Bremerella alba: one gene and its partner. The protein of the gene in region 2 interacts with the protein of the main gene of each other region in a pairwise test. Links are inferred from orthologs where the notes say so. Each region holds a gene or a part of one and is shown on either strand. Other genes may lie near its edges. The genes, in order: tpiA and pepT.

Region 1 (16,076 bases), on a different replicon or contig from region 2:
AGGACTTCGTAGTAGTCGACTTTGGTGGCCATCGTGTCCTCACGTAGGCGGCTCTAGAAACAAAACGGGCTGGTCCCCGGAGGAGATTCAGCCCGTTGAATTTTTTCGTCCTAAGCGGCAAGGGCAAGGCACTTGCCGCCGTTTGGGATCGACGCAACGTCGGCTTAGCGAATCACGCCTTCGGAGGGACGCTTGCCGTCGTCATCCAGGTTGGTGACCAGTGCTTCGGTCGTCAACAGCAATCCGGAGATACTCGCGGCGTTGCTCAGTGCCGTACGAACCACCTTGGCTGGATCGATGATGCCAGCTTTGACCATGTCGACGTAGTCGCCCTTGTAGGCGTCGTAGCCGTAGTTGGTCGACTTCTGCTGAACTTCGTCGACAACCACGTTGCCGTCGATGCCGCAGTTGTCGGCGATTTGACGCATCGGAGCTGGTAGAGCCCGAAGGATGATGTCGACGCCGATCTTTTCGTCGCCACGAGCCGAGGAACGAGCCTTTTCAACGGCTTCGATCGCACGAACCAAAGCGACACCGCCACCAGGCAAAATGCCTTCTTCAACGGCTGCACGGGTTGCGTGCAAGGCGTCTTCGACGCGGGCTTTGGTCTGCTTCATTTCGGCTTCGGTTTCGGCACCGACCGAGATGACAGCCACACCACCGGAAAGCTTGGCCAGGCGTTCCTGGTACTTTTCACGATCGTATTCGCTGTCGGTCTCTTCGATCTGACGCTTCAGCTGACCGATACGCGATTCGAGTTCCTTCTTGTCGCCACCACCTTCAACGATTGTCGTCTTGTCCTTGGTGATGTTGATCTTCTTGGCACGACCGAGTTGGTTCAGTTGAACCTTATCGAGGGTGATGCCCAGGTCGTCGCTGATCACGGTACCACCGGTCAGAACGCTCATGTCGGCCAGCATCGCCTTGCGGCGATCGCCGAAGCCAGGAGCCTTGACGGCAGCAATGTTCAGCACGCCACGCAGACGGTTGACGACCAGCGCGGTCAGGGCTTCGCCTTCGATGTCTTCGGCGACGATCAACAGCGGCTTGCCGGTGTTGCCGACTTGTTCCAGCAGTGGAATCAGCTCACGCAGGTTGCTGATCTTCTTTTCGTGAAACAGGATGTAGGCGTCTTCCAACTCGACGTCCATTTCGGACGGACGATTGATGAAGTACGGCGAGATGTAGCCCTTGTCAAACTGCATCCCTTCGACGTAATCGACCGTGGTTTCGCGGCTTTTGCCTTCTTCCACGGTGATGACGCCGTCTTGACCGACGCGGTGCAGGGCTTCGGCCAGCAGTTCGCCGATCGCACGATCGTTGTTGGCACTGATCGAACCAATGTTCGCGACGTCGTCCTTGCTGTTAACCGGCTTGGCCATGTTCAGCAGGAAGTCTTCAGCCGCGGCAACCGCCTTTTCAATACCACGACGAATCGCGGTTGGGTTGCTACCGGCAACGATGTTGCGAAGACCTTCTTTGAAGATCGCACGGGCCAAAACGGTGGCGGTAGTCGTACCGTCACCAGCCACGTCGGAAGTCTTGCTGGCGACTTCATTAACGAGCTTGGCACCCATGTTCTCGAAGCGGTCTTCGAGTTCGATTTCTTTGGCGACGGTCACACCGTCTTTGGTGACCGTGGGGCCACCGAACGACTTGTTGATCATCACGTTACGACCGGTTGGGCCCATCGTGACGGCGACAGCGTCGGCCAGCTTGTCGATACCCTTGAGCATTTTGGCTCGGGCTTGATCCTCGAAAAGCAGTTGTTTTGCCACGCTAAGAATCCTTATGTGATAAAAACTGAATGCGGTTTAGGACAGATCCGAAAGCTGGGACTAGTCGTTAACGACCTTGGCCAGGACTTCGGTCTCGCGAAGGATCTTGTACTCGTCGCCATCGATATCGATATCGCTGCCGCTGTACTTGCCATAGATGACTTCGTCGCCAATGGCCACCGAAAGCTCGGCTCGGCTGCCGCTATCCAACAGCTTGCCAGGGCCGACAGCCAGGACCGTGCCGCGCTGCGGCTTTTCCTGGGCGGAGTCAGGCAGAAGAATGCCACCAGCGGTGGTTTCTTCTGCTTCCAGCGGCTGAACAACAATGCGGTCATCCAAAGTGCGAATCTTCAGACTCTTCGCCATGGGTGTTTATCCTTAAAACTTATTCAGGGGTATGTTTGGTATTTTGAAACGAATATTAGAAAAGGTTCTGTGCAATTCAGGCCAAAGCGTGAATTACATCATGCCGGGCATTCCCATGCCGCCCATGCCACCCATTCCTGGCATGCCGCCCATGCCACCCATTCCTCCCATGCCGCCGTGGTCATGGTGGTCGTGGTGATCGCCCCCTTCGTCTTCACTTGGGATTTCGGTGACCAGCGAGTCGGTGGTCAGCAGCAATGCGGCAACACTGGCAGCATTCTGCAGGGCAGTGCGAACAACCTTGGCTGGATCGATGACGCCTGCATCGACCAGGTCTTCGTAGTTGCCGGTGTCGGCGTTGAAGCCTTCGGTGGCCTTCTTCTGCTGGCGAACGCGGTTGACAACCACGCCACCGTCGAGACCAGCATTTTCAGCAATCGTACGCAGTGGGAATTCAAGCACCTTGGCCACGATCGTCGCACCCAGCTTTTCGTCGCCTTCGACGGCCAGCTTCTTCAGAGCCTTTTCAGCTCGTAGCAGGGCGATACCACCACCAGGGACAATACCTTCCTGGAGGGCGGCCTGGGTGGCGCTCTTGGCGTCGACCAGCAGGTCCTTGCGTTCCTTCATTTCGGTTTCGGTGACGGCACCACAGTTAATCTGAGCCACACCGCCGGATAGCTTGGCAAGACGTTCTTGCAGCTTTTCGCGATCGTATTCGCTGTCGGTGGCTTCGATTTCGCTGCGAATCTGACTGGCACGACCTTCGATGTCGGCCTTCTTACCAGCACCACCCACGATAACCGTTTCGCCAGAGCTCAGCTTGATCTTCTTGGCACGACCCAGGTTGGAAGTCTTGACGCTTTCCAACTCGATGCCCAGGTCCTTGAAGATGGCCGTTCCGCCGGTCAGGGTGGCGATGTCGCCGAGCATGGCCTTGCGGCGATCGCCGTAGCCAGGAGCTTTAACGGCGGCAACATTCAGAATGCCACGCATTTTGTTGACGACCAGCGTTGCCAAAGCTTCGCCTTCGACGTCTTCAGCGATGATCAGCAGTGGCTTGTTGGACTTGCTGACGGCTTCCAACAGAGGAACCAGCTTCTTCGCGGACGAGATCTTTTCCTCGAACAGAAGGATTAAGCAATCTTCCAGTTCGACGGTCTGCGAATCTTCGTCGGTGACGAAGTGAGGCGAAAGGAAACCGCGATCGAACTGCATACCTTCGACAAAGTCGACGGTCGTTTCGCTGCCGCGACCTTCTTCAACGGTGATCACACCGTCTTTGCCAACCTTCAAGAAGGCTTCGGCGAGCACCTTACCGATTGTCGGGTCATTATTACCGGCAATGGTGGCGATCTGTTCGATCTGCTTTTTGCTCTTTTCGTCGATCTTGGTCGACGACTTCTGAACGGCTTCGCCAACTGCTTCGGCGGCTTTCAGAATACCGCGTTGCAGGGCCATGCCGTCAGCACCGGCGGCCAGCATCTTCAGGCCTTCGCGGAAGATACCTTCAGCGAGAACCGTGGCTGTGGTGGTACCATCGCCAGCGACGTCGTTTGTCTTGCTGGCAGCTTCCTTGACCAACTGACAGGCGAGGTTTTCGTAGACATCATCCAGTTCGATGTCTTCGGCAACCGTCACGCCGTCCTTGGTGATTTTGGGGGAACCCCAGCCTTTGTCCAGCACGGCATTGCGACCACGCGGGCCTAGCGTGCTCTTCACGGCACGTGCCAGCTTTGTTACGCCGGCTAAAAGCGGCTGTCGCGCTTCATCTCCAAAGACCATCTGTTTTGCCACGTCTGGAATCCTCCTCTTGTGGGATGAACTGGTTTCAATCGGCCTGGCTCGTGATGGGGTGTTCCCATGTTTTGGGTGAGCACTATCGGCCGGTCTATTCCATGCTTGGTGATTAACCGTTGATTTGCTTGCGTCTCAGCGAGGCTCCAAAGGCACCCTCAGTGCAGATTTTGGCAGACTCTCTCTGAGATACGGCAATAGATGCAACTGCCGTGCCGAGAACTAAAAAGAAAGTCGCAAGTTACTAACTGACAGCAACTTGCGACTTGGGTTGATGCGATTTTGATCTTCAGGACATTCTATGTTGCCAATATGGCAGGGCCGCACGCTTACATACCGGGGCGGAAGTCGTCGTCGTCCTGGATGCTGTGCAGGAACTGGGCTAACAGCGTAGCTGCATGATCCATATCTTCCAGCGAGATCGTTTCAACCGCGCTATGCATATAGCGGTTGGGAATTGCCAAGAGGCCGGCGGCCACGCCACCGCGGGTCGTTTGGATCGCGTTCGAGTCGTTCGGGGCGGCTCGGCCCAAGGCGGTCATTTGGTAAGGAATCTGGTTGGCCTCAGCCACTTCCATCAGTCGGGAAACGACCTTCGGATTCATGTTGGGGCCACGGTAGATGACCGGGCCGCGACCGAGATAGATTTCTCCCCGTTCGCCGCGATCAATTGTGGGGCAATCTGTCGCGTGCGTTACATCGACTGCGATACCAATTTGCGGATCGATCGCGTAGGCGCTTGTCTTGGCTCCCCGCAGGCCAATTTCTTCCTGAACGGTCGAAACGGCATAGGCGGCACACTTCTGATCGCTGAGTTTGCCATAACGGCGAGCCGCCTCGATGACGACCCACAGCCCCGAGGTGTCGTCCATCTTGGGACCGAAGACCAGATCGTTCTGCATCTTCTGCATGCCCAGTTGCAGGGTGACCGGATCGCCGATTTGAACCAGCTTCTTCGCTTCGGCCTGGTCTCTGGCCCCGATGTCCAGCCACAGATCTTTCAGTTGAATGGCCGCTTTTCGCTCGGAATCGGTCAGTAGGTGGATCGGTTTGCGGGAAATGACCGCTGGGATTTCGCCATCCTTGGTCCAGATCGACATCTTTTGTCCGACCAACTGAACCGGATCCCATCCGCCGATCGTCTGGCAGTGGATGAAGCCCATTTCGTCGACTTGAGTGACCAGCAGGCCGATTTGATCGCAGTGTCCCGCCATCATCACACGGACGTTTCCGCCTGAGTTGACCGAAGCAATGACGTTGCCATGGAAATCTGTGTCGACTTTATCCGCGAATTCGGCGGCGTACTCCCGCACGAGATTCTGCACCGGAGCTTCATAGCCGGAGGGACTCGGAGTGTTCATCATACGCTCGAAAAACTTTAGCGGCTCAGACTCCATACTCAAAACGGCTCCTTGGGTAACTGCGGTTAAGTGAAATGCTTAGCAGCGGCGATTGTTTGTCATTGCCAACGGAACGAGCGACACAGATAATGCCTTGCGCGTCAGCACACATTAAGGCAGTCTAGGGGATAGGTGCGTTCGATGGAACCGATTGATCTGAAGGAATACGAGTGGAAAACGGTGATTCGTCCGATGCTCATCGAGGATTTCGATGCGCTGGTCGAAATGCAAATGGCCTGCTTCCCCGACATGGAACCGTGGTCGCGAGCGCACATCGAAAGCCAGCTTAAGAATTTCCCCCAGGGGCAAATCGTCATCGAAATCGATGGTCAGTTGGCCGCCTCTTCCAGCAGTTTGATTGTTCAGAACGATCCCAATACGGCCTGGCACAATTTCAAGGCCGTCTCCGACAATGGGTATATCCGCAATCACAATCCCAAGGGAGATACGCTCTATGGGATCGAGATGATGGTCCATCCCGAGTTCCGAGGGCTCAAGCTTTCGCGCCGGATGTACGATGCCCGCAAGGAGATGTGCCGCGAAATGAACCTGGCTCGGATGATCATTGGGGGCCGCATTCCTGGGTATCACAAAGTTGCCGATAAAATGTCGGCCCGCGAATACGTCGAGCGCGTGGTCGCCAAAGCCGAGTTCGACCCGGTGCTGACCGCACAAACGGCCAACGGCTTTGCCTTGCAGGGGCTCATCCCTGATTATCTGCCCAACGACAAAGCTTCGTGCGGATACGCTACCTACTTAGAGTGGTTGAACCTCGACTATAAGCCGGGGGCCAAGCGGCGCTTCCATCACCTGGTCGAGCCGATCCGCATTACCGTCGTGCAGTACGAAATGCGCGCGATCCGCGGTTTCGACGAGTTCGCCCAGCAGTGCGACTTCTTCCTGGACGTGGCTTCCGACTATAAGTCCGACTTCATCCTCTTTCCGGAACTGTTCACCACGCAGTTGCTTTCGTGCGTCGAGCCGACCCGACCGGGGTTGGCGGCACGGCGCCTGGCCGAGTTCACGACTGATTACCTCGAGTACTTTTCAGAGCGGGCCATCAAGTACAACGTGAACGTGATCGGCGGTAGTCACTTCGTGCTGGAAAACGACACGCTGTACAACATTGCCTACCTATTCGGTCGCGATGGGTCGATCGGCAAGCAGTACAAGATTCACATTACCCCCAGCGAGCGAAAGTGGTGGGGTATCGAACCAGGCCACAAGGTCGAAGTCTTCGACACCGACTGCGGCAAGGTTGCCATTCAGATCTGCTACGACATCGAGTTCCCCGAGCTCACCCGGATTGCGGCCAATAAAGGGGCCGAGATGATCTTCGTGCCGTACAACACCGATACGCGTCACGGTTACCTGCGGGTAAAGACCTGTGCACAGGCCCGCTGCGTCGAAAACCAGGTTTACGTGGCCATCTCTGGCTGCACAGGTAATCTACCGTTCGTCGAAAACGCCGACATCCACTACGCCCAATCAGGCGTCTACACGCCGTGCGACGCCGAGTTCGCCCGAGAAGGGATCGCCGCCGAGTGCAACCCGAACGTCGAAACAATCGTCATCCACGACGTCGACCTGGAACTGCTGCGGCGGCACCGTCTGGAAGGTTCCGTTCAAAACTGGAACGACCGCCGCAAAGACTTGTACAAAGTGCAGTACATGGAAGATGGCGAAGAAGGCTACGTGTAACGGCGTCTAATCGCTGCGGCTCCCCCAGTCTTGTCCCCTTTCCCTCTCCCCCCGAGTACGGTGGAGAGGGGACTGGATGGGGAGAGCAGCGTCCGGTTGCGAATTACTACTTCAAGCGAACCGGTTGGGTTTCAACGGGCAACCCGACTGGCACATTCACTTTCTCTCGAACGCGGTTGGCGTAGTCCATCAGCGCTTCATTGTCGGTGTGAATCACTCGTGGTGCGTCCAGGTCATTCGCCGCCATCGCTGCGGCTTCGGGTAGGTTCATGAAGCGGCTGACATTCATGAAGTACGGGCCTTCACGATGATCTGCTGGCGGTTCATGAAGCGTTAGATCGCCGATCGAGGGCTCGAAGATCGCGGCATAGATCGCAAGTGCAGCCATCTCGCCACTGGCTTCTACGTCGATGTGTTCGGTCGACGTCGAGCGTGTAATTTCTTCTGCTGCCCGGCGAATGTCCCAGACTTGCATCGCATCGTGCGACTGTCCTAAGAGCAGGAAGCGTCGACGTAGGTGGATCTCGGGCGTGGTCTCCTGGTTCCACTGAGTCGGTCCGATGCCGCGTGGAGGTAAGACGTAAATGGCATCGTACTTGTCGGCATCTTCAATCGGCAAAGTGCCTTCGGCTGCTTCGGCGATCGCACTCCACTTCTTCCAGCCGGCATCGTCGACAACAACTAGCTTGCCATTTTGGGGAGCTGAACCTGCCGAGCCCTTCGCGTGAAAGCTAAGCAGTGGCAGCGAGATGTTCTTCTGCGGTGAGAATTCGCTGGAGCTAACCTGCCAGTTCTTTGTTTCTGATTTTTCACCGCTACGAATGCCGGACTCTCCTGACTTGGGCCATCCGCCGAACGACTTTTCGACCAAGAGTTGTTTCCACTGGCCTGTCATCTGTTCCCATTCGGCCCGCGTCGCCGGTACCTGGGCTGGCTCAGCGGCTGCGACAAACGTCTCTTCGATCTTCGTGTTGATCTCGTCTTCAGGCAGTGTTTCGAAGACCTTCAGTTCCTCGACCTCGAACTTCGGCAAGGCAACATCGGTGATCGGTGGCGTCTTGCCTTGCAGGTGCTTCCGCAGCCAGTAGAACGCCGGGATACGCAGCGGCTGCGTGTCGGCATGCCCACCGGGCAGAATGGTCAGGGCCAAGTTGGGAGCTTTGCCGTAGAGCTTGTAGATCTCGCGGGCTGCCAGGTGCGTGCGTGCGACGCCAACCAGTGGGAAGATTGGGTCTGCATCGGTATTGGCGATCATCAGCGGACGCGGGGCGATCATCGCTGGCAGCAATCCATAGTCGAAGCCGTACGTGTTGACCCAGTACATGCAGTCGCAATGCCCGGAGACGACACCCCCGACGACGTGGTCTTCCAGGTCGGTGATGCCAGCGACCGGGACGGCGGCCTTGATGCGCTCGTCGATCGCGGCGATGTACCAGCTGTAAGCACCGCCGCCACTACGGCCGGTAACGCCGATTTTTTCGGGGTCAACGTCATCGCGTGATTGCAGCAGATCGATGGCGCGGACGCAGTTCCAAGCTTCGACCCCGGCCGGAGTGTAACCGCGGTTGGTCCACCACTGGTACTTGTCGTTGTGAAGTCCCTTGTGTTTCCCTTCGATTTCGCCCAATTGCAGCGAATCGATCGTCAGGCACACGAAACCATGCCGGGCAAACCAAGCCCCATGATGCTGGTAGTGGGTCTTGTTTCCGTAGCTGATACCATCCTTCTTGACCCGTCCATGCCCGCAAACGTAGAGCACCGCTGGCAGCTTGCCGTCGACCTTGGCAGGCCGATAAAGGTTTCCGGTAACGTACAGTCCCGGCATCGACTGGAAGTGAATGTTTTCGACAACAATCCCGTCACGCTCAATCGTTCCGGTGGTCGTTACTTTCAGGTCGGTCTTTTCTGGCCAAGGATCGAGTCCGAGCATCTCTCGGAGCTTCTGCTGATACTCGCCACGCTTGGCTTCCCACGCTTCGAGAGAATCGATGCCATCGAGCGGAGCGTTGGTGATGCTTGCGGTTTCCGCTTGAAAATACTGGTGTACCTGTTGGTCACCGGGAGAGGCTTCCTCGGCAGACGCAAGTGGCGTGATCAAGAGACAAACGGCGGCGGCAAGCACGAAACGCATCGGCAGGAACTCCGGAAGGAAACGGTTAGAGCACATCTCAGGTGGGAGCTTTATCATGTCCCTTTCCCTTGCCTGCGTCAAAAGGTATTTGCCCGACTGAGCAAAAAAAGACCAGGACTACCTGGGTAATCCTGGTCTTTTTGATGTCACGAGTGATGTCAGGCAACTATTCGCCTAGCAATTCTTTGATCTTAGGCGTAACGGCGTTGGCCCACAGCTGGTAACCCTTCTCTTTAGGGTGCAGCAAATCAGGCATGATTTCCTTGGTAAGCGTGCCGTCTTCGGTCAGGAAAATGTCATTGATGTTTAGGAACGTAACGTAGTCCTTGTCCTTCATTTGCTTCTCGATGATCGCGTTCGCGCCGTCGTTCAGCTTGCGGAGCTGGTCTTCGGTCTTGGCACCGCGCGGGAAGATGGCCAGTAGTAGGACCTTCGTTTCAGGATGCTTTTCGTGCAGTTTCTCGACAATCGCCTCGACGCCGGCCGCAGTGTCTTCCGACTTCTCTTTGCGGTGGCCGGTGTTGTTGGTGCCGATCATGATGACGGCAACCTTAGGCTCGTAGCCATCCAATTCGCCGTGCTCGAAACGCCATAAGACGTGCTCGGTGCGATCGCCGCCGTAGCCCAGGTTCAACGGGCTCATCGATTCGAAGTTTTCTTTCCAAGTCGTTTTGCCAGCGCCTTCCCAGCCATGGGTGATCGAGTCGCCAATGAAAACGACGTCGATTTTGTCGGCGTCTTCGATCGCTTTGAGCTTTTCTTTATGACGCTTGACCCACCAATCGCCACGCGGGACTGGCTTCAAGGCTTCAATTGGTTCTTTCGTCGCGGTATCGGCCGCCCAAGCTGGCATGGCCAGCACAAGGGAAAGCATCAAACAAGCAAAACAACGCATCTTCAATCTCCTGGGGGGGAACAATTGGGAATCTCTCGGTGAGGAAACTCGGCGGGAAATACGGTCTGCCGAATCGTCTAGTGTCTACGACGCGGCATCGCGGGTCAATTCCTGAGTCCGTAATTGCCCAGTAAGGGGGTTTAACAGCACTTAATTTCCCGGCTGAGCAGGGAAAACGTCTGAGCCGATTGACGAAAAAGGGCATATTCCTTACATTGTGGGGTTTCCAGATCAATCAAATTCGACGCCTAGAGTGTCGTTTACCATTTAACTTACGAAATCCCAACAAAGGAACTGTCGCGTGCCGGTTATTAACGAGCGCCATCAGGAGTTGAAGCGTCGACGTCATCGCAAGAAGATTTACGCTAAGTACAAGGCCAAGTTGGCCATGAATCCGTCGAATGACGAAAAGCGTAAGATGGCTGCTAAGCTCCGCAGACTGACCCCGGCCGCGGAAGAACTGATCCAGCGCTGGAAGCTTGAGTCTTAAGAGACTCGGCTAACAAGCAGAATCGGAAAGAGCGGAGTCCCTTGGCTCCGCTTTTTTGCTGCGCATCCCCCCATGGTTTGGTTGCCCTCAAAAACAAGGACCGCAAGAATGGTCACCGCAGGGAGCAAGAGGATCGCTCCGGTTGCATAGCCAATGCATAGGAAGAGTTGCCGGCTCATTACTCGTTGAGGCCTTCGCCCTAGTTGGTTGCCAGGTGTTCCTCGATCGCGTCGAAGATTTCTTCAGGCTCGGTCATGCGCCCGGTCCCTTCAACGCGGCAGCTTTGCCAGCCGCTATCAGGGCCGATCATCCGCACGCCATCTTCGAGCAATTGCTGTACGTTGCGTTGAAGCGCTGGGTGGGCCCACATCTCTTTGTTCATCGCAGGGCACATCATGACATTGCCAGTGAACGCAAGGTACAGCGTGCTGAGCAAGTCGTCGGCCAATCCTTGGGCTGCTTTGGCCATGAAGTCGGCCGAGGCCGGGACGATGCATAACAGATCGGCTCGGCGCGCAAGTTCAATGTGCGCGCCAAGCGGCATCGCTTCGTCGAAGAGCTCGGTATGCACGCGTTTGCCCGACAGCGCGGTCAGAGTCGCCGCGCCGACAAAATGATGGGAAGCGTGGGTCATCACCACCGTGACGTCGACATCTGCTTTGACCAGCTGGCTGACCAAAGCAGGCGTCTTGAAAGCGGCAATTCCGCCGGTGACGCCGATGATAACCTTCCGAGGGCTCACAGTTCGTCGCTCATCATCGCATCGAACGACTTGATCATCACGTCGCCATCAGCAGCCGTGTGAAGTTCGTTCGATGTGTCGAGGAAGATCTTGTCCTGCTTGATCTCTTCCAACACGATTTCCATCTTGTTTTCGGATTTGAGATCGACCAGCGGACGGCTGCCGGCGTTCAACGCGACCAGGCGTTTTTGGATCAGCGTCGACAGCTTAAAGCGGCCACCCACCTTCTTGATGATGAATTCTTCTTTCAGTTCTTCGAGCATCGCTCCTCCTTTTCCTGACGGATAATGTCTGCAAGTTGTGCGGCGGTTTGGTCGGCGGCGCCGAGTTTGTTGGTCACATGGTGACGATACCATGTCGACGATTTCATCTCGTTCTTGGCCGTTTCCAGCCGCCGCTGGATGGCTTCTTCGGTTTCGGTTCCTCGGTCGCGTAATCGGCGTTCCAGCTCTTCGGCCGACTCGGGGCTAAGGAAAATGGTGACGGCTTGGGGGTACTTCCGGGCAACCTTAGCGGCACCTTCGATGTCGATCTCTAACAAGACGGAAATGCCTTGAGAGAGCCGGGCTTCCACTTCGCGACGAAGGGTTCCGTAAAGGTGACCTTTGCGAAAAACCTCGACATACTCTAGGAACTCGCCAGCATCGATCCGCCGCTGAAACTCCTCTTGGGGAAGGAAGTGGTAGTCGATACCGTCTTCTTCTCCGGCTCTTGGCGGGCGTGTCGTTGCGGAAATACTCAGTTCAATCGGAGGTTCGCCCAAGGCCAACAGCTTGCGCACCACGGTCGATTTGCCAGCCCCAGAGGGCCCAGACAAGATGACCAAATTGCCAGGTGTGCTCGCTGCCATGATTCGTTGGAGGGAACGCTCCGTCAATGTTGTTGTTGTAAGTTCGACCTACCAAAAGCAGGCGTCTTTTTGGTTAGCCACCCAGAGCTTTCGAGTGGTGCGATTCGCTTTGCTGCACGCACCCTAAGGCTTCTTGGTGGTTATTCGATGTTTTGGACTTGCTCTCGGATCTTCTCGATGGCGGTCTTCATTTCCACGACACCTCGGGCGATTTCGGCGTCGTTTGCCTTCGAGCCGATCGTGTTCGTCTCGCGAAATATTTCCTGCGTCAGGAAGTCAAGCTTCCGACCGGTTGATTCCTGCTGGGTCAGGAACTTTTCAAACTGACCGAGGTGGCTCTTGAGCCGGACGATCTCTTCGGAAACGTTCACGCGATCGGTGAAGATCGCCACTTCGCGAAGGAGCGTTGCGGGGTCGACGGTCACGTCGTACTCTTCCAGGACCTTGTTCACTCGCTCGGTCATTCGATCGCGATAGCCGTCGACCACCAGGGGTGACTTGGCTTCAATCAATTCCAGGTGCGAGGCGATCGTCGCCAGGTTCTCGCGAAGATCTTGGGTAGTGTTTTCTCCCTCAGCGCGACGCATGGTGTCGAACTTCTCGAGGGCATCTTTGAGTGTCTTTTCAATCACCGGCCAGGCATTGAACTGCTCGTCGTCGGTGTCGGTGTTCTCTTGGACGACGCCGGGTAGCTGCAAGACCGAATCGATATGCGGGGTTTCCGATATTCCAACTTTCGAGCCCAGCTGGTGAATCTGCTGCATGTAGCTTTCCAGCACGGCCGTATCGATGCGGTACTTGTCGGCCGTTACATCTTGCTTGATCCGCAGATTGATCGTGATCGTGCCGCGGTTGATGAACTTCCGCGTGACCCCTTCGATCTGCGACTCTAGCCCGCTGAACAGCTCGTTGCCACGCACGGCCAGCTTGAAGTAGCGATTGTTCACCGAACGCACTTCAACCGAAACGGAAACGCCTTCGGTGTGCAGGTGGGCGTCGCCATATCCGGTCATGCTCAGCAGCATGGTGTCTCTCTTCGCGAGTTCGCGATGCTAAGTGAATTGATCAGGAAGGTAACGAACAAAACTTCCCTGGGGTCTGCCCGAGGGAAGTTTAAGAGAATGAATCAGGCCGTGCCGAGTGAATTACTCAGCGGGCTTCTCTTCGGTCGCAGCACTATCCCCGGCAGCGTTGTCTCCTTCAGCCGGAGCAGCTGGCTCGGCAGGGGCCGCGTCGGCTGGGGCCGCAGCACCACCTTCCGCTGGGGGCTCCAGGTCGGCAGCTGGGGCGTCGCCGGCGGGCGTATCGCCTGCCGCTGGGGCAGCTCCTTCTTCGTCCGATGGAAGCGTCAACGCAGGACCGCCAGCACCAGGGGCAGCATCGCCTGGCAGGCCAGTTGCGGCTGGGGCAGCGCTGCTGCCGGTACCGGTCAGCTTGGTGGCACCCGAGTCTTGCAGGCCCATCGTGGCGAAGATGCACAGAAGGATCCAGAAGACCGCCAGCACGACGGTGATTTTGGTGAATACGTCACCGGCTTTAGCGCCGAACGCACTTTGGCCACCAGCACCACCTAAAGCACCTGTCAGTCCGCCACCACGACCGCGCTGCACGAGCACGACCAGGATTAGAAAGACCGACGTCACTAAAAGCAGCGGGCCGAAAATATACTGCAGGAAGCCGAATAGGATGGGACTGGTCATGACTAGCTTACTTATGAAAACGTCCGTGTCTGGATTCAAAAGCGGGATCGCTCAGCAGAGCAGAGCCCACGGGAAATAAGGAAACGACTAGCCTTTGGTGCCGGCAATAATACCGAGGAAGCTGTCCGCTTTGAGCGAAGCACCGCCCACCAGGGCACCGTCGATGTTGGGCTGCGAAAGGAGTTCGACCGCGTTGTCCGGCTTCACGCTTCCACCATATTGAATGCGAACCGACTCGCTGACCTGCTCGCCATACTTGGCTGTCATCAGGGACCGAATGCCAGCGTGCACTTCTTCGGCTTGCTCAGGCGTGGCGACTTTGCCGGTGCCGATCGCCCAAACCGGTTCGTAGGCGATGACGACCGAATTCATTTGCTCGGCCGAAACGCCAGCCAGGCTGCCGTACATTTGCTCGGCGACCACGTCGGACGTCTTACCCGATTCACGTTCTTCGAGCAGTTCGCCCACGCAGACGATCGGAGTCAGGCCAGCGGCGAGAACCGCATGCACCTTCTTGCAAACGTCCGCGTTGGATTCGCCGAAAATGTGGCGACGTTCGCTGTGACCGAGGATCACGTATTGGCAACCGATATCCTTGGCCATGGCGGCCGAGATTTCACCGGTAAATGCACCTGTGGCTTCGTGGTGGCAGTTCTGAGCGCCAACACCCACTTTGCCACCGGCAGCGGTCGCAACCGCATCGAGATAAACGCTGGGAGCACAAACGGCAACTTCGACCGCGTCGCCGGCTGTATTGCCATCAGCGACGCCTTGCACCAAAGCGACCCCGTCGGCCTTGGTGGTGTTCATTTTCCAGTTACCTGCAATGAAAGGACGTCTCACCCGTCGTTCTCCCCTCGGACCACCCTTGGCCGATGAAATGTCAATGACTCAGATCGCTCTAAGTCGTGCTGTCGGTACACAATGAAACCCAACAATATAGCAGAGTGCTTGCATGGCCGTCGAGGTCACCTACGGCCCGCCAACAGAACTATCCCCCCTCTTGTTCTCTGCCCCTTGCAGCAAGAGGGCGCGGGGAACGATATCCTGAGCGGCGATTGAGTTCTTTTGCGGCTTGTTGGGCCGTTCTAATTGACGGGTTCGGTCTTCTGGTAAGAGCCGAGCACTTCCAGCCGCAGAGACTTCTTTTCCAACGCAGAGACCGTTCGCCGGATCTTGAGTTCGCTACAGTGCCCCTCCATTTCGACGAAAAAGAGGTACTCTTCCGGAGAGTTGGCCACCGGGAACGATTCGATCCAGGTCAAATTCAGGCGGTTCTTCTTAAAGAGGTTCATGGCATCGGCCAACGCCCCCGGCTTGTGCTCAGTTTGAAAGAGCAGGGCCGTCTTGTCGTTGCCCGTCTTGGGGCCAATTTCGTGCGAGATCACAGCGAAACGGGTAATGTTGTTCGGGTTGTCCTCGATGTTCGAGGCGATCGTCTCCAAGTTGTAATTGATGCCTGCGGCACGACTTGCGATCGCGGCAGCGCCCTCTTTCTGGGCGGCTAGTTGGGCGGCGGCGGCGGTGCTGGTCATCTCAATCGGTCGGGCAGCCGGCAGGTGTTTGGCCAGCCAATTGCGGCACTGCGACAGGGCCTGGGGTTTGCTGAAGACCTCTTTGATCTGCTCGCGGTTGCACTTGGCAAGCAGTTGATGGTGGATGTGCAGCTTCACTTCGCCGCAGATCTTGGTCGGATGCTTGGCGAACATCTCGAGCGTGTCGGTAACGCGGCCATCGTTCGAGTTCTCGACCGGAACGAGCCCGAAATCGGCTTGATTGCGTTGAATCTCCTCGAAGACGGTCGCAATGGTCGCGACCGGGCTGTAGTCGGCATTGGCCCCGAACTTTTCCACGGCAGCCTGGTGCGAATAGCTGTATTGTGGCCCCAGATAGGCAATCCGCAGCCGCCGAGAAGCGCTCCGGCATAGGCTCAAGATCTCTTGCAGCGCCGGCGAGATAGCCTCTTTGGACAAGCTCGTTTTGTTCGACTTGAGCAGCTTTTGAAGCTCGGTCTCTTCACTGCTAAGCTGCTGTTCGATCGTCTTGCCGGGCTCGGCCTGGACGAGCTTCTGGCAGGTATCGACGCGTTTGGCCAGCAGCGTGAGGATCTGCTGATCCATCTTGGCGAGCGTCTTTTGCAGTTCGGTCGAAGGGATCTTACGAGGTGTCTTGGCCATCGGGCGGTGCCTGATTTATGAGAGTCTTGGCATCAAACCGGCGAAGGCT
Region 2 (16,059 bases):
TGTCGTCGGTCGGATGAAAAGCGTGCAAATAAAGCTTAGGGATGCCGTTGTGAAAGTTAAGCAAGTCGTCCTCGATAAATGGGAAGACCAACTGATATCCGGTCGCGAACACCACCAGATCGAACTCTTCGCGACGACTGTCAATAAACTCGATCGACTGACCGTCCAACGAACGAACATCTGGAAAGACCTTTAACTTCCCGTGCCCCGCATAATAAGGAAGCTGGGAATTGATAATCGGGTGGGCATCAAACAACCCATGCTCTGGGCTGGGCAACCCGTACCGATGCGGTCGACCGAGTGTCCAGTCGACCACCAGTTGCGACAGCCTTCGCTGCCACGATCGCGGAATCGGCCAGCGGCGAACGCGGTCTCCAACTACATCGGCAGGCTTTCCGCGGATGAACTTCGGAAAGAAGTGGTAACCACGCCGCATGCTTATGGCCGCGGATTGGCCATGAATCGCAGCCTCGACCGCAATATCGCAACCACTGTTTCCCGCTCCGACAACAAGCACTCGTTTCCCCTCAAGCTGGCGATGATGCTTGTAACTGTGGGCGTGAAGCGTCTCACCGGTAAATTGACCGGCAATTTTTGGCATCATTGGCTGAGCGTGGTGGCCATTAGCAATGACGATTGCGCTAAACGATTCCCTAGTTTTTTCGGGAGAATCGGCTGCTTGAAGCTCAACCTGCCAGTCTGCGACTCCCTTTTTAAGGGAAACAATCGAAGTTTTTTTGCGAACGAAGCGACCCAACTCAAAGCGTTCTGCGTAAAAGTGTAAGTATGCCAGCACTTCGTGATGGCTGGGATACTCGGGGTACTCCTCCGGCATCGGAAAGTCGACGAACTGCGTCATTGCTTTCGATGAGATCAAATGAGTCGACTGGTAGACGCTGCTATGGGGCGAACGGATATCCCAATTGCCTCCGATACCCAAATTGCGGTCAACCGCAACCGCGTCAATTCCGAGCTGACGCAGGTTTTTAAGAGCAACGAGACCAGAAGGGCCCGCCCCGATTACGAGAACACGAAAGTCATGTTGCGAGGTCATGCCGCCAATTGTAGCGATTTTTACGTTTGCCTGAGATCACCGCAACTGCGCGAAATTCAATACCATAAATCGAGGGTGAATTCGGACGACTCTTGCCTTACGAAAAGGTGATCACAACGTGACCATAGGTATTTTTCACTTGAATGGAGATATTTAACAGAAACTAAACGGCTCGCGCAGTGTTTCAACTTATAACTGCCATTTTCTTGAAAAATAGACCGTATCGGTGTAACCAATTTACTTGCCTTGATTTACGTCTGTGAGCTATGTTTCATAGTGTACGACGAACCAGCTGCGGACTGCCGCACTCAAAAAATGTTGTCTTTTTGTCAAATCTCGAAATAATTAGTTTCTTAGGTAGCGAAATTGTTCCGGGTGAGGCTACAATTCCATTGCACGGGATATCGATTACTAGGATAGCTTGGAACACTTCCTGTCATGCGAAACCCACCGGCACTTCCCCTAAGGTGCCTAACCAACCAGACCCAAGTTGTTGGAAAGACTTAGAAGAGGCCTTTCAAATGCGCTTTAACAAAATCACTTCAGCGGAAGACTTTCAGCTGATTAATAGTTTCGATGAGGTCAAACAACGACTTCTCGATGAGCAACAATTCTCGGATCGTTTGGACAAGCCGCTTGCTTACTGGGCGCTACCCAACGATCGTCGTTTGCCACTAGCGTTTCTCGGCCGCACGATCGGCGACCTGTTGGCAACTCCGTTCGACGAACTCTCGGCCACCCCTGGTATCGGCCAAAAGAAGATCAGCTCGCTGGTCACGCTGTTGAACCGTGCTACGAAAGAAGACGCCGGCTTCGAGCCATCCCAGGCAGTTGCCAAGGATGCTCCGGCAGAAGACAACTTCTCGACCAAGAGCCCATTGGATGCGGACGGCAAATTCGATCCATCCCTCGTGTCCGAAGTCTTGTGGCTTCGCTGGCGAGAAACGGTTCGTCGTCACAATCTAGGCAACGAACGTCTTGGGCGTTTGGCTCCTACCCTGGCCGATCTGCCAACCGTTATCTGGAACACGCCGCTCGAATTCTATATGGGCCATAGCTTGGCCGAGATTCGCCGCCTGAAGACCCATGGCGAGAAACGCGTCCGCGTCGTTCTAGAAGTCTTCTATCGCGTTCACGAAACGCTCGACCTGGCCCAAGGCCAACCGCACTTGGCGATCGCACTGCGACCCAAGCTCGTCCCCGTCCTCGAAACATGGGGATTGGATTGTCTGTCCAGCGAAGCACCGCTGAGCCGTAGCGAAGTCATGGATCGTCTGACGCGTCCCATGCTGCAGCAAATTCTGACCGATGCCGGTCAAACGGTTCACGACCTTGCTGCCGGACGTCTGGGCATCGAATCAGCTCCGCAAAGCGTACGCATGCAGGCACGCAACCTGGGTGTCACACGAGCTCGCATCTACCAACTCTTGGAAGATTGCCAGAAGATCATGTCCGTTCGCTGGCCTGAAGGTCGTGCCATTCTTGAGTCGCTGTCCCGGAAGATCGAAGAAAAGCCCGGCGAAGCGGAAGCTTGCCAGTTGCTGACTGCAACGCGAGATCTCTTCTACGCTATCAAGAGCGAAGAAGACGAAGCCGACGCGGAAGAACCAGAAGTTGCTGCCGGCGTCTAACTTGCCGCCCGATGCTGACAAGAATGTACAAACGCGTCCAGATTTTCTGGACGCGTTTTTTTATGCTTACTGGTAGGGTCTATCCATCGGGTGCCAGCAAGCTTAAGCCACTTGGCGATGCAATTTTGGACCAGGATGATCATTTCGCGGATCGAAACGGAACGTCTGATCCCGACCTTCGACCACGGCCCGCACATCGTCCAGATCTGGCAAGCGATGCAGAGCGGCCTTGGCGTCGGCTTTCGCGGTCAAGGCAGACATCATCGTCGTTAGCGAACCACTTCCCACGCTACGCGAGAGCCAACCCAACTTTCCACTAGATGTGCCGCGAGCCGCGAACCACTCTTGATGCCGCAACTGAAGCGTCTTCGCTAGGCGAATCCGATCTGCCGTCACGCGTCCCAGATCGTTAAGCTCGTTCATATGTACATGCGATCCGGTCGCCACTTCGCAAGCACCGCCTGCTTCAGCAATCCAAAGACCGATATCCAGGTCGGCATACTGCTCCATTCGCGTACTGAATCCACCCACCGCTGCTAGCAGTGAATAGCGATAGAAGCTTGCCTGCAACATGGGTGCTTGCATGGTAGCTGCTGTGGCCGCAGCACGCAGACCGAAGTCATCGGCGAAAACACCTTGCACCGGCTCGCTAGCGTCGCGATAGTGCGACTGCGGGGCCACCGCCATCACTTCTGGTCGCTGGAAACACGCTAATGCATTTTCCAACCAGCCTGGTTCCACGGTCGCCCCAGCGGCCAACGTATGCACGATAGGTGCCTTGCACATCGACCAGGCCACCGCCGTCAGTTCGATTTCGTTGCGAGCCGCAGGAACTTCGATCAAACGGACTTCATCGGCAATGTTGTAGGGGTCTTCGTAGTAACCAGAATGAGGTACGACAATCTCGCACTCGCTGGGACGATTCTCCAGCAGCGAGATTAAAGTCGTTTCCAGTCGGTGAGCGTTGTCAACACTCGGAATGACGATCGAGACTTTCAGCACAGAAACTTATCCTTCTGCCGCGGCCTGACACTCAGGGGGAAAACCAAAGTACGTGAGGTAGGACTAGATTGGCCGGGCTTACGTTGAAATAATTCGGACCAAACGCGGTCACAAGTTTACCTGTTTTGCCTCAAAACCAATGAAGCCGCTTGCTGAAGGATGCAAAGATTCCTGGCTAGCTGCTAGCGTGGCACCCGATAGAGCTCTAGGTAGGGTGCCTATAGACTGGTCCAATCGAAGCAGGCGGGAGCATGTCCGACCTTCGAGAAGGTCTCAAACGAGACCCTCTCTGGGATATAACGGTTACTGAGTCAGCTCGAAGTCAACCGTATTGTTTCCCGCCTCGATATCGGCTGTCAGGTCACTGGTCGTGGGTCGACTATACTTTTCCGGCAGAAGATGCTTTCGTGAACTTGGCCGAGTTCTTCCCTGATTGGGATTGTAATTCGGGTCTTCCTCGGTGAGAGGTGCTTCGGTCAGCGGCTCTCGTTTGACGACGGTTACCTGGAAATGCCCCGGCTGCGTTCCTCCGGGAATACTCGCCGAGCTTAGGCTATATCTGCCTTCTTTGTTCGTCTTGCCAACGGCTGCGAAACCTGAATCGGAACGAAACGTCACCACTGCATCGTCCACTACGGCGCCGTCAATCGTCACCGTGCCATCCACCGCTGCGGCATCGCTGGGAAGCCCGTTGGAAGAACATCCGGCCCACACCAAGAGACCGCAAACCCAAAGCCCCAATTGCAAAACCCGACGATGGCTCGTTGGAGAACTCATAGAGACGACCCGCTAATACTGAGAAAGTCACACTAGCACACTAGGCCCGCCAGGATTGAAACTGGGGGCCTAAACGATCTCGACACACATTACGATGCCAAAGCATCATGTATGTCGGGCCTACGAACCACTGGGCACTTCGCCGCCGGCTTTACTGCCCAACGCGCCCCACACGCCGTAGGGGCTAAGCCCGCTAGAACGTTCCGCCAAACTCAGGTCACCCGTATCGATCGTTTCTGGGACGAAGTGGGTCGATCCATCAGCGTGCAGAGTCAACACGCCACCAGGGTGATTACTCGTGGGAGCGATCAGCGAGGTGGTGCTATCGCCACTGCCGTTGTTGCCTTCGACACAGCTGGGGGAATTGGGGGGAAGCACGGTCATAAAACCGGCTCGCTCGGCCTGACCATCGGCGAACCACCATCCACCACGTCCTTTCACGGCACTTGCATCGAGATAGAAGCGACCGCTTGCTTCGGCTAGGCAGTTGATGGGACTGGTCGTTAAATCACTTACCCCGGTAACAACCCCTTCAGTGACGCGGATCTGGCCGGAACGTTCTCCCAAGTTGTATTCATTTACCTTGCGTTCGCTCATGGCAATCGTGTTACTCGTTCCGTCGGTAATGTCGCGGAACGAGGTTCCATCGCGTTTGGCGAACATACCTCGGACACTCGTCGCATTCAACGTGCTTCCCATCGAGTCGCCTAAGCTGAATCGATAGTTGAAATGGTTCTTGAGCGAGCCACTGTAATTGTCGGAAGGGCAACGATACATTTCCGGACACACATCCCAGGGGCCCCAAGCCTCCCACGTATTACCGCCATACGGAGGCTTCGTACCGTTGCCTGCTGCAATCTGATCGAACATCGCGTTCTGTTCGATAAAAGGAAGGAGCGGGATCAAACCGTTCAAGCGGCCATTGTTCTGAGTCGAACCGCTGGTAGTTCCCGTTGCTCGGGGAACGAAGCTACCGAATGTGTCGTGATAGTTATGTAGCGCCAGTCCTAACTGCTTCATGTTATTGGAACATTGCATGCGCCGAGCCGCCTCGCGAGCCTGTTGCACAGCAGGAAGCAGCAGGGCAATCAAAACCCCTATGATGGCAATGACGACTAGCAGTTCCACCAGGGTAAAACCCGTCTGGCGGGAAGAACAACTGGTTTGTGGGCGGCTGTTCGCCCGGTCACTTAGAATGTGAATCGGTCGTAGCATGAGGTAAGCCATGTAAAAAGGGGAGAGAGAATAGGCAGGGGCGAATACAAAGGCGGCGGCAAGCAAAACCGACAACCTTAAGGCAGTTGAGGAGTATGCCTAAGCGGAAAACAGGCATAGCACTCAACACTGCTTAGATTTTTTATTTTATTCGCGAAAACCAAAAACTCAAGTTATTACATGGCTATTCTGCGGTACTCCACATCCTAATCTTGCCGTAACTACTGCCGTATCAAAACGTTTTGGCTTCACCCGCCCAAAGCTCTAACATCTTCAGTACCAACTCGACAGCTTGCTCCATTTCGTCCAGGCAGGCCCATTCCAGCGGCGAGTGGGGATTGTGTTGCCCGGTCGATAGATTGGGGGTCGGCAAACCCATCTCGGTCAGCCGCGAACCATCGGTGCCCCCTCGGATGACGCGTTTGTGGCAAGGGCGTCCGAGCGCACTATGCGCGTTTTCTGCGATCGGCACGGCGCGGGGTTCCTTTTCCAGACCGTCTCGCAAATTGCGATACTGGGCTGTGACAACCACGCTGATCTCACAGCCCGGAAACTCACCTTCGACCTGTTTGGCCAAGTCTCGGATTAACTGGGCCTGCGATTCGAGTCCGTCTGTCTCGAAGCTTCGCAGTATGCACTGAACGGTCGTCTCTTCGACGCCTCCCTCGACAATGTAAGGATGGATAAATCCGTCTCGCTCGTCGGTGGTTTCTGGCGAAAGCCGATCGGTCGGCAACTTCGCGACTAATGCGGCCGCAGCGCGTACCGCATTGACCATGCGTCCTTTCGCGATCGAGGGATGAATGTTCACCCCCTTCACGATGACGGTGGCTAGATCGGCCGAAAACGTTTCTTCATTCAGCTCATTCGCACCGGGGCCATCCAAGGTGTAGCACACGTCCGCGCCCAGTTTCTGAAAGTCGACGTGATCGACTCCATGGCCGATTTCTTCATCGCAGGTAAACAGAATCTTGAGGGTCCCAATATCAGGCCCCTTCCCTTCCAAAATCCGCTGAGCGACCTCCATGATAACTGCGATGCCCGCCTTATCGTCACCCCCGAGAAGCGTTGTGCCGTCCGATGTGACTAACGTGCAGTCATGTAAGTCTTTTAACTCGGGATTTTCGCGAACGGTGATCACCTTCGACGGGTCGCCCGGCAAAGGGATATCTCCGCCGGCGTACTTTTCGATCACTTGCGGTTTGACGTTTGCCCCGGTGGTTTCCGGCGAAGTATCAACATGCGAATTCAGGGCCACCACCGGGCATCCCATCACGGTCCCTTGAACCGTCCCGTAAACTAGCCCGTGCTCGTCCTGCGTCGCATCGACGACCCCCATCTTGATTAGCTCGTCGGCCAACACTTTGCCCAGCACCAGCTGCCCATCGCTACTGGGGTACTTGCCGCCAGGCTGGCCAGCGGTGGTGTCGATTTGGACGTATTTGAGAAATCGTTCGAGTAAACGTTCGCGGCTCATTGAGATTCCTTTGACGAAGCTTGGTCAGTTCTATCCAGCTTACTGAACCGCGTCGGAATTCGACACCCTCCGTCGTTATTGCCCAGACGTTGTGATAGGTTGATGATGTAGGCAAGAAAATTCAATCAGTTCTTTTTGCAAGGGCAAAGCAATGGCGGAAACGGCCGTTCGATATTTGGTGTTCGATGTGGAATCGGTCGCCGACGGCAACCTCGTTTCGCAGCTGAAATATCCCGGCGAGGGTCTCTCGCCTGAGGAAGCCGTCAATCGTTTCCGCGCGCAGCTTATGGAAGAAAAGGGAAGCGACTTCATTCCCTACACCTACCAAATGCCCGTTTCGGTGGCGATCGCCAAGTTAGACATCGAACTGAACCTGATCGATCAGGTAGTGCTCGACGCCCCCAAGTTTCGCCCGTCGGTCATCACCGATCACTTCTGGCGTGGTTGGAAAGCCTACCGCCGCCCTACATTCGTGACCTTCAACGGACGTGCATTCGATATTCCGTTGATGGAGTTGGCCGCATTTCGGTTCGGATTGAGCGTGCCTGATTGGTTTAACCTGAATGCCAAGAACTTCGAGCAGTCGCGTTACCGCTACAACAACGATTCCCATTTCGATCTCTACGACGTGCTCACCAACTATGGGGCGAGCCGTTTCACCGGTGGGTTAAACTTGGCGGCAAACCTCTTGGGCAAGCCAGGGAAGATGGAAATCGAAGGGCATATGGTGCAAGACTTGTATCACGAGGGGAAGCTCGACGAGATTAACGAGTATTGTCGCTGCGATGTGCTCGACACCTACTTCGTCTTCCTGCGTTGCTGTGTGATGCTCGGGAAGGTCACGCTCGATCGCGAGCAGGAACTGATCCAACAAACCAAGACCTGGCTCGAAGCACGTACCACCGAAACGCCCATCTACCAAACCTACTTAGAAGGCTGGGGCGACTGGGAAAATCCCTGGGAAGCAAACTCCGCAGAGTAAACCGTGAACCAGGAAAACCCCACGACCGATTCATACCCTCCGAAGAAAGTTCGACGAATGATTTCGCTCTACGTTGTTCTCGGCATCTTGGCGGTTCTGATCGTGGTGCCACTGGTAGCTCTTTCCTTGATTGTGGACGATTGGTCGCGTGACCTGACCACCAATCACGCGGAAACCACACGCAGTCATCCTAATGAAATGCTCCGTCCGCTGACGGTTTCTGGCGATCGCCCTAGTGTCGCCGTAGACGTGAGCGAAGCGATCGAGCGGTTGAAAAACTGGAAGATCGAAAGTATCACTCCCGAAGGCAAACGCACCATCATTCACGCGACCCGCACCACCAAGCTCTTCAAGTTCACCGATGACATTCGGGTTTACCTGAACGACGTCGAGGGCGGCATTCAAATTACCGCCACCAGCCAGTCGCGTGTTGGCAAAGGAGACCTGGGACAAAACCCGCGGAACATCGCCGAGCTGATGTCGAAGGTGCGGGAACAAGTCGAGTCATGAAAATCGGCCTGCACTGCCCCGAGGTTCCTGGGCACCTCAATCCAATGACTACGCTCGGCTGTGAACTTCAGCGTCGCGGCCATGAGGTGACTTTCCTCGGTTGCCAAATGGCTGAGAGCATCGTGCGTCGTAGCGGACTTCCATTTTATGCCCTGGGGCCAGAAGACGAATTGACGCAGCGTTTGGAGTCTACGTTCAAAGCCCTAGGCAAGACATCCGGCATCCAAGGGATGATGATGACCGGTAAGATCTTCGGAATACAGTCTCAGCTGGTGAGTAATTACATCGAACCAGCGTTCGACCACATCAAGTTCGATGGCCTGGTCATCGATCAGGTTTCGCCGACCGCAGCGGTCAAAGCCGAGCAGTTCAAGATCCCCTACGCCGTGGCCTGTAACGCACTTGCCGTCTACTGGGATCCCCTCATGCCCCCGCCGCCGTTGGTGTGGGACTATCGCACCGATTTCTACGGGCGAACACGCAACGAGATTGCCAAGCACCTGGTGCTGTGGGCCTATCGCATGTTCGCAGCCGAAAAGAAAGTCGGTATCGATCCGCTGAAGCTCATTCGCGACAACGATCCAGGTCTCGTCCATCTGGCCCAACAGCCGGCTTTCTTTGAATACCCACGTACGAAATACCCCGAGCGGCTGCACTATACCGGTCCCTGGCATCGCGCCGAGCGAGACGATACGTCGATCGACTTCCCCTGGGATTGGCTCGACGGACGACCGCTCATCTATGCCTCGATGGGCACGCTGCAAAATGCGGTCGGACCTGTCTTCCGCAAGATCATCGATGCCGTGCACGACTTACCGATGCAAGTGGTGCTCAGCAAAGGAGGTGGTCAGGTCGACATACCAGGCCCAATCCCTGAGAACGTCCTATTGGTTGAGAAAGCCCCGCAGCTACGCCTGTTGGAAAAAGCCAAACTGGTCATCACGCACGCCGGAATGAACACCGCCCTCGAATGCTTATCACACGGCGTACCGATGCTTTGTCTCCCGGTCACCAACGATCAGCCAGGCGTCGCGAAACGCGCCGAGTACCTGGGCAATGGACGCGTTATCCCTGTCCGACAAGTCACCACCAAGCGGCTCCGCCAAGAGCTTGATCGCATGCTGAGCGACGATTCGTTCCAACAAAAAGCAAACGAGTTCGCCGGAAACCTGGCCAGCTACAATGGCTTGGAGATGGCCGCCAAACTCATCGAACAGGCTTTCGAAACGAAGCGGTCCGTGATGAACCAGGAACACATTCGCCGTAATCAAGAACGATGACCGACGACCCCATACCAGATCAACTTCGCAGCCTCGCTCGCCACGAAGGCCCTTTCACCTCGGACGAGGCCCGGAAGATTCTACAATCGGCACTGGCGCACGCCTCGAACCGCACCGTGCAGCGAGCCGCCGAGATGATCGCCCAGGCCGAAGACGCGTCGTTTACCTCGGACCTGGTCAAAGCGTACTGGCGGCTCAAGCGAAACCCGCTGAAGAAGGACCCCGGCTGTCTTGCCAAGACAGCCATTGTGAAGGCTCTCGTTCAGGCCGAACATGCCGACATGGAGCTCTTCCGCGACGGCATCACCTACTGCCAGATCGAGCCGCACTGGCAGGGCGAGATCGACTCGGCTGCCGAAATAAGAGGTGTCTGCGCCATCGGTTTGGTTCACTTTACGCCAACCATTGAAGTGCTGAACCACTGCGCTGTTTTGCTAAGCGACCTATGGCCGGAGGCTCGACTGGGTGCGGCTCAGGCCTTAGGGGCGCTCGCCCAGATCGAAGCGGCTCCCCTACTCCGTTTGAAACTGCTGACCGGAGATAGTCAGCCCGAGGTCCACGGCGAATGCTGCTCGGCCATGCTGAAAGCCGATCGTGAAGAAGGTTTGGCGTTCGTTCAGCCGTTTCTCAACTCGCACGACGCCGATCAGTGCGTGCAAACGGCCCTGGCACTGGGTGAAGCTCGCCTGCCGGGGACGTTCGATCGTCTCCGCAATGCCTGGGGACTCCGGTCCGAGCTAAATGTCCGCGAAAGTCTGCTGCTCTGTATCGGTCTGCTGCGAACGACCGAGTCGCAAGAGTTTCTCCTCTCACTGATCGACAAACGCGACATCCGCACCGCCGCCGACGCAGTGAAAGCCCTACGCTTGAACGGCCCCCTGGGCGATCTCCGCGAGCGCACCGAAGCGGCCGTTGAAGTAACCGAGAGTGACACTTTAATGAGTGCATTTCGCGAAGAGTGGCTGAGCTAACTGGCTCACGAGACCACCTTGGGGGGGCGACAGTTCACTCGCAGCCCCGCTGCAATAAGGCTCGGCTTGGCATAGTGATTGCGGTGTTAGGCATCGGATCAATTTGTCGATCGATCCCAGCCAAGCATCCTCACCCCCTTTCCCCCGGAGGAACTTATGTCTCAATCGAAATACGCCGAGTGTATTAAAGCCTGTATCGAATGTGCCCATGCTTGCGAGCACTGCGCCGACTCGTGCCTAAGTGAGTCCGACGTGACCAAGATGGCCGAGTGCATTCGTACTGATCGCGACTGTTCGCAAATGTGCTGGACCGCAGCGGCCTACATGAGTCGCGGTTCACAGTTCATTCCAGAAATTTGTCGAATTTGCGCCGAGATCTGTGAAGCTTGCGCCGCTGAGTGCGAAAAGCATAATATGAGTCACTGCCAGGCATGTGCGAAAGCTTGCCGCAAGTGTGCCGAAGAATGCCACAAGATGACCGGCGTGCACGTTTAATTGCGAACGTCGACATCCCCTTTGAAAATCCTCCACCCCGAGTCCTTAAGTGCGTCTCGTCGCCTGGGATTTGCGGGGGTGGATGTACGCGCGAAGTACAGCATACCCTTGACACGAATCTATCAACCAAAGCCCTAGCCGCTGTGGTTAACCCCCGGGTGGCTTCGCGATTCATCTCTGGGTCAGCAACGCCGACAAGCGGCTAATGTAAGAACGCAACCTAATCACCAAGCCCCCATTTTATTCCGGCTGGGAACATGGTCCGCTCAGGTGAAGCCAGACGGCCTCTTACTTCGTATTCGTAGGCACCGCTGCCACGGGGCCGTGTGGTGCACCCCCTTCATAGATACTGAACTCGGCCCAGACCGGTAGATGGTCGGACACTTCCAGTCCTTCAGCCAACGTCAGATTGAACTGGCGGAGGAAGTCATACACGCCGTTGCGGCCGGTGTACTCGCTGGTGGCGCTTCGCTGCATGAAAAGGTTGTCATACAGCTTACTCCCACGCGTATTGGTCTTCACGCCGCTGATCGCCCAGGTAATTCCGGGGATGGTGGCGATCTGGCCGAACTGCGACTCGTCGGCATTGAAGTCACCCAGTAGGATCACATCATCTTCCCCTCGGGCATCGTCACGCACAGCGCGAAAGACATCATCCATCACGTCCATCTCTTGCTTCACTTCGTCAGGGTCGACATGCACGTTGACTAGGCTGAAGGTAAACGCCTGACTCGGATCGGGTCCACGCACGCGGAACCAAGCCACCAACGGTTCACGATGCAAGACATCCTGTGGGTCTTCCACCGTATAGACCTGGGCGCGGTCGACCTGCAAGCTGGCCGTATCAAAGACGTAAGCGAACTGCTCTTTACTACTGGTTCGGCCGAGGCGTGGTCCGATGACAAAGTCGTAGTGTCGACCAGTCGCGTTGATCATTTCGACGAAGCGAGGCAAGATGCTTTGATCGGTCGAGCGGATCTCTTGAATGGCAACTACATCGAACTGGCGAACGATCTCGACCAGCCGGGCCATGACTTCCGGCTTATCCATCTTGGCCGTGCCGAAGACTTGAATGTTGAACGACGCCACGCGAATGGTGTCTTGCTTGCGCGCCATCGGAGGCACCGCCACCATGGCATCGCCCACCGGGGCGGCAGACTTAGCGACGGCTGCATCTCGCGGGACAACAACCACGTTGTCGATCCCCTCGATGCGATAGTTCTGAAAAAAGAACCAAGCGCCCGCGCCAGCGATCACTGCCAATAGCAAGGCACTCGTCCTCATCACCGTCAATCTCCTAACGTCCAGTTCTTCTCTTGTATCTCAAGCCCGCGCGCTGCACGGGGCGGCAGACGATAGCGGAAAGTGCGAGTACGAATCCATATCATTTCGAAGAGAAATCATTGTCCATCGTGCTATCAATGCCTATCTTGAAAGGGAATGTCCTTCTTGTCACCGGAGCGCGGTCGTTTGCATCCCAGTGCTATCATTGCGAGTTTGCTAGGGCTCATTGCGCTACCGCTGTGCGCCCACGCTCAGGTCGTGCAGTTGGCCAATGGAGGGCAACTCGAAGCCGCTGTGAATCACGATTCCCAGGTGGCAGCCGGCGGCCAAGTCGAGTTGGTTGTCGAAGGGGTGGGCTCGGTCGTTCTGGCAAGCCACCAGGTTCAGCAGGTCGAATCGCCCAAAGTGACCGAAGACGAATACTTCGACCACGCGGCCAATTTCACCGATACGATCGGCGACCAATGGAAACTGGCCAAGTGGTGTCAGCAGCAAGGGTTGCAGCTTCCTTTCCAGCGTCACGCCAGACGTGTTCTCGAGCTCGATCCGAACTATCTACCCGCCCGTAAAGCCCTGGGCTATGAGCGGCGTGATGGCCAGTGGGTTAGCCGCGAAGAAATCATGACCGATCGCGGTTACATCCGCTTCGAGGGACGCTGGACGACCATGCAGCAAGCCGCACTACAAGTCGCCCAAACGCAACACAAGCAGAAGGTGATTGACTGGAAAGTTCGTCTCCATCGCTGGCGGCAACAATTGGGCAGATCGTCGTCACCAGAAATTCAGATCGATCTTGAGACGCTGGACGATCCCGATGCCATCCCCGGCTTGATCCAACTCTTGGGGAACGAGCACGATCAAGACCTCGCATTTGCGTACCTGGAAACACTCGGTCGCATGAATAGTCCAGCGGCTCGCTCCTTCTTGATGGAGAACGCTGTCTTTCAGAATAACCCCATCTATCGCGAAAAATGCCTGCAAGAGGTGTTGGCCCAGCGGAACCCAAACATGGTCGCGTTCTTCGCCAACCATTTAAAAAGCTACGACAACACGATCGTCCTTCGCGCAGCGTATGTGCTGGCACAGCTCGACTACCCAACCGCCGTCTTTCCCTTAGCCGGTGCCCTGCAAACGCAGCACTTAGCGTTGCATTCGTCTCGCTACACGTACTTCTATACGTCCCTCGCCCCGGAAAACGGGTTTGATATCGACGGTCCTAAAGCTTCCTACCGGATGCTGACTCTGTCGGAATTTCTCGGGCGAAGTCGCAATGCGTACGATATCGTTCGCGTACAGAACCATGGCGTGCACCTGGCCTTGATCAAGCTCTGTGAGGGACAAGACTTCGGCTACAACCCGGCCGCCTGGAAGGAATGGTACCAACAGGTCCATGCCCCGAAGTCTCCGACAATCCGCCTGGCCCGGGAAGAGTAACCGCAGCCCGGCGAGTGGCATTAGATCAAGCGATTTTCAACGATCGGGACTAAGACTTCGTCGTAAATCCCTTTGAGGGACGGATCGGTCCACTTTCCTTGCAGCCTTCCATTCTCTTTGATTTTGTATGAGACAACGCCGATCGCCACTCCATTGGGGCTCTTCACGGCCCAGGCAACGTTCAGGCGGTCTTCATCGACGAACCCCATGCCGGAATATTTCGTTTTATTGACGACCCAGGTCAGCTGATAGCCCTTGTTGAACTTCTTGATGACGACCTCGCCGGTGTACTTGGCTCCCTGGTCCGATGTCCCCTCGCAGTGATATTTGCCCGACAAATCGGCCGGAGCATTCTCGGCATAAGCAGCACTAGCAAAAAGAGTTACGACGCAGGCTAGGGACGCGACCAAGCGAACCATCAGGCACACCCTTTCAATGAGATATCCAAGGCCATTTGGAGCAAACTTCCTAACGCACTTTACCAGCGGCTTGCGCATGGAAAAGCAATTTCGTCGAGAAATTTGGGGGAAATTATCGCTGTACCGAGTGCTCTTGCAGATCTTCCAGGTCGACAAACTCGAGCGTCGAGATGTGAGTCGCTTCGAGCACGACCGCCGGAGCGACTCCTGCTTGGAACGCTTCCTTCCACCGCAGAGCGCATAAACACCAGCGGTTACCTGGTTTAAGGCCAGGGAAGCCGAACTCTGGGTGGGGAGTCGAGAGATCGTTTCCGGCGTTCTTAGAGAACTCCAAAAACGCTTCGGTCATTTCGCTACAAACGATGTGCAGGCCCACATCTTCGGCCCCAGTGTGGCAGCATCCGTCCCGAAAGAAGCCGGTCAGCGGTTCGTGGCTGCAGTCTTGCAGATCGGTTCCGAGGACATTTTTCGCCATGATTGGAGCTGCCTTGAGATAGAGTGTAAGTAGGGCACTTACCGCGCGGTATGCAGTCATCTTAACATGACCTCTGCTGTCGCAAGTCCCCATCACCCGGGAACTTACCCCAAATGGGCGGGATCTCAAGCAAAACTTGCAATCCGTGCGTAGCCGAACTACGATACCGGTGAGCCGTGGTTCTGTTTCCAGGGATGGTGAGTGATGGTCCACTCCTATTTTTTAGGCAGTGGGCTCCCTCTTCATGGACGAAGGACAGTTGACCAGCAATTTCGTTCCATCGACGAAAGCCGCCAGGTCCATTTTCACCACGAGCACGTCCACTTCCCAGCAAATCTCATAAACTTTGCGCCCCTCGAGCGCGGCCAACCGATCGGTACCAGGGAGTTTTTATTGATGACGAGGAACGTTATCGCCTGCGGGCTAATGTCCTGCCTGAGTCTGCTTCTCACGGCAAGCGCCACCCAACAGGCAGCGGCGCAAGACACCGTTCTTGTCGATTTGTACGGTCGCGGTGTGCACGCTTACAACCGTGGCGACTACCTGGAAGCCTATAAGCTTCTCGATGCCGTCATAGAAGAAGGCACCAACGACCCGCGTGCTTTTTACTTTCTGGGTCTGACCAACTACAAACTTGGCAACACCGATGAGGCGCAAGCCGACTTCACCAAGGGTGCCCAGTTAGAACTCGATCGCAGCCAGATCTACCCCGTCGGCAAGGCGCTAGAACGCGTGCAAGGTGCCGATCGGCTAATGCTGGAAGATTACCGCAACAAAGTCCGTACGGAAGTCTATCTGCAGAAGAAAGAGCGCGAACGAGCTCGGTACGAAAAGCTGAAACAAAACGAAGATCAAGTCCTTCGCGGTCGCCAAAAACCTGCCGGCACGCCGTCCGCTGTTCCTGTTCCCTCGGAAGATGAGACCGATCCGTTCGGCTCGCCGGGCGCCGCAACAACGCCGATGACGCCAGAGCCGGTTCAACCGAATCCTTCCGAACCCGAAATGACGGAAGATGCCTTTGGTGGAACGTCCCCTCCTGAATCACCTACCAAT

Evidence for each region.
Region 1: the proteins of pepT (region 2) and tpiA interact in binary tests that used the Escherichia coli proteins (3 or more experiments, as listed by UniProt). The link is inferred for Bremerella alba from one-to-one orthologs.

The regions. Positions count from the first base shown.
Region 1 is NZ_JABRWO010000019.1:35,073-51,148, reverse strand. Bases 12,816-15,709 are described here. They hold tpiA (triose-phosphate isomerase), read right to left. Parts: upstream 14,694-15,709; coding sequence 13,938-14,693; downstream 12,816-13,937. Other genes in these bases: pheA (prephenate dehydratase), read right to left, coding at 14,939-15,709; secG (preprotein translocase subunit SecG), read right to left, coding at 13,296-13,850; HOV93_RS24065 (YicC/YloC family endoribonuclease), read right to left, coding at 12,816-13,175. Also shown: molecular chaperone DnaJ, read right to left, coding at 1-32; groL (chaperonin GroEL), read right to left, coding at 165-1,778; HOV93_RS24115 (co-chaperone GroES), read right to left, coding at 1,839-2,144; groL (chaperonin GroEL), read right to left, coding at 2,238-3,941; HOV93_RS24105 (M42 family metallopeptidase), read right to left, coding at 4,271-5,338; HOV93_RS24100 (carbon-nitrogen hydrolase family protein), read left to right, coding at 5,483-7,042; HOV93_RS24095 (alpha/beta hydrolase), read right to left, coding at 7,149-9,230; HOV93_RS24090 (platelet-activating factor acetylhydrolase IB subunit), read right to left, coding at 9,340-10,068; HOV93_RS24085 (DUF6800 family protein), read left to right, coding at 10,370-10,558; HOV93_RS24080 (flavoprotein), read right to left, coding at 10,758-11,300; HOV93_RS24075 (DNA-directed RNA polymerase subunit omega), read right to left, coding at 11,297-11,563; gmk (guanylate kinase), read right to left, coding at 11,548-12,150; more of HOV93_RS24065, read right to left, coding at 12,291-12,815; more of pheA, read right to left, coding at 15,710-16,027. UniProt on the Escherichia coli protein: Involved in the gluconeogenesis. Catalyzes stereospecifically the conversion of dihydroxyacetone phosphate (DHAP) to D-glyceraldehyde-3-phosphate (G3P).
Region 2 is NZ_JABRWO010000001.1:609,998-626,056, forward strand. Bases 5,035-7,911 are described here. They hold pepT (peptidase T), read right to left. Parts: upstream 7,157-7,911; coding sequence 5,912-7,156; downstream 5,035-5,911. Other genes in these bases: HOV93_RS02425 (DUF1559 domain-containing protein), read right to left, coding at 5,035-5,679; HOV93_RS02435 (3'-5' exonuclease), read left to right, coding at 7,308-7,911. Outside these bases: HOV93_RS02405 (flavin-containing monooxygenase), read right to left, coding at 1-1,054; HOV93_RS02410 (hypothetical protein), read left to right, coding at 1,576-2,685; HOV93_RS02415 (glycosyltransferase), read right to left, coding at 2,788-3,687; HOV93_RS02420 (carboxypeptidase-like regulatory domain-containing protein), read right to left, coding at 3,991-4,464; more of HOV93_RS02425, read right to left, coding at 4,585-5,034; more of HOV93_RS02435, read left to right, coding at 7,912-8,138; HOV93_RS02440 (DUF1499 domain-containing protein), read left to right, coding at 8,196-8,648; HOV93_RS02445 (glycosyltransferase), read left to right, coding at 8,645-9,928; HOV93_RS02450 (hypothetical protein), read left to right, coding at 9,925-10,899; HOV93_RS02455 (four-helix bundle copper-binding protein), read left to right, coding at 11,056-11,394; HOV93_RS02460 (endonuclease/exonuclease/phosphatase family protein), read right to left, coding at 11,683-12,678; HOV93_RS02465 (HEAT repeat domain-containing protein), read left to right, coding at 12,844-14,112; HOV93_RS02470 (hypothetical protein), read right to left, coding at 14,133-14,531; HOV93_RS02475 (DUF2237 family protein), read right to left, coding at 14,644-15,006; HOV93_RS02480 (tetratricopeptide repeat protein), read left to right, coding at 15,403-16,059. UniProt on the Escherichia coli protein: Cleaves the N-terminal amino acid of tripeptides.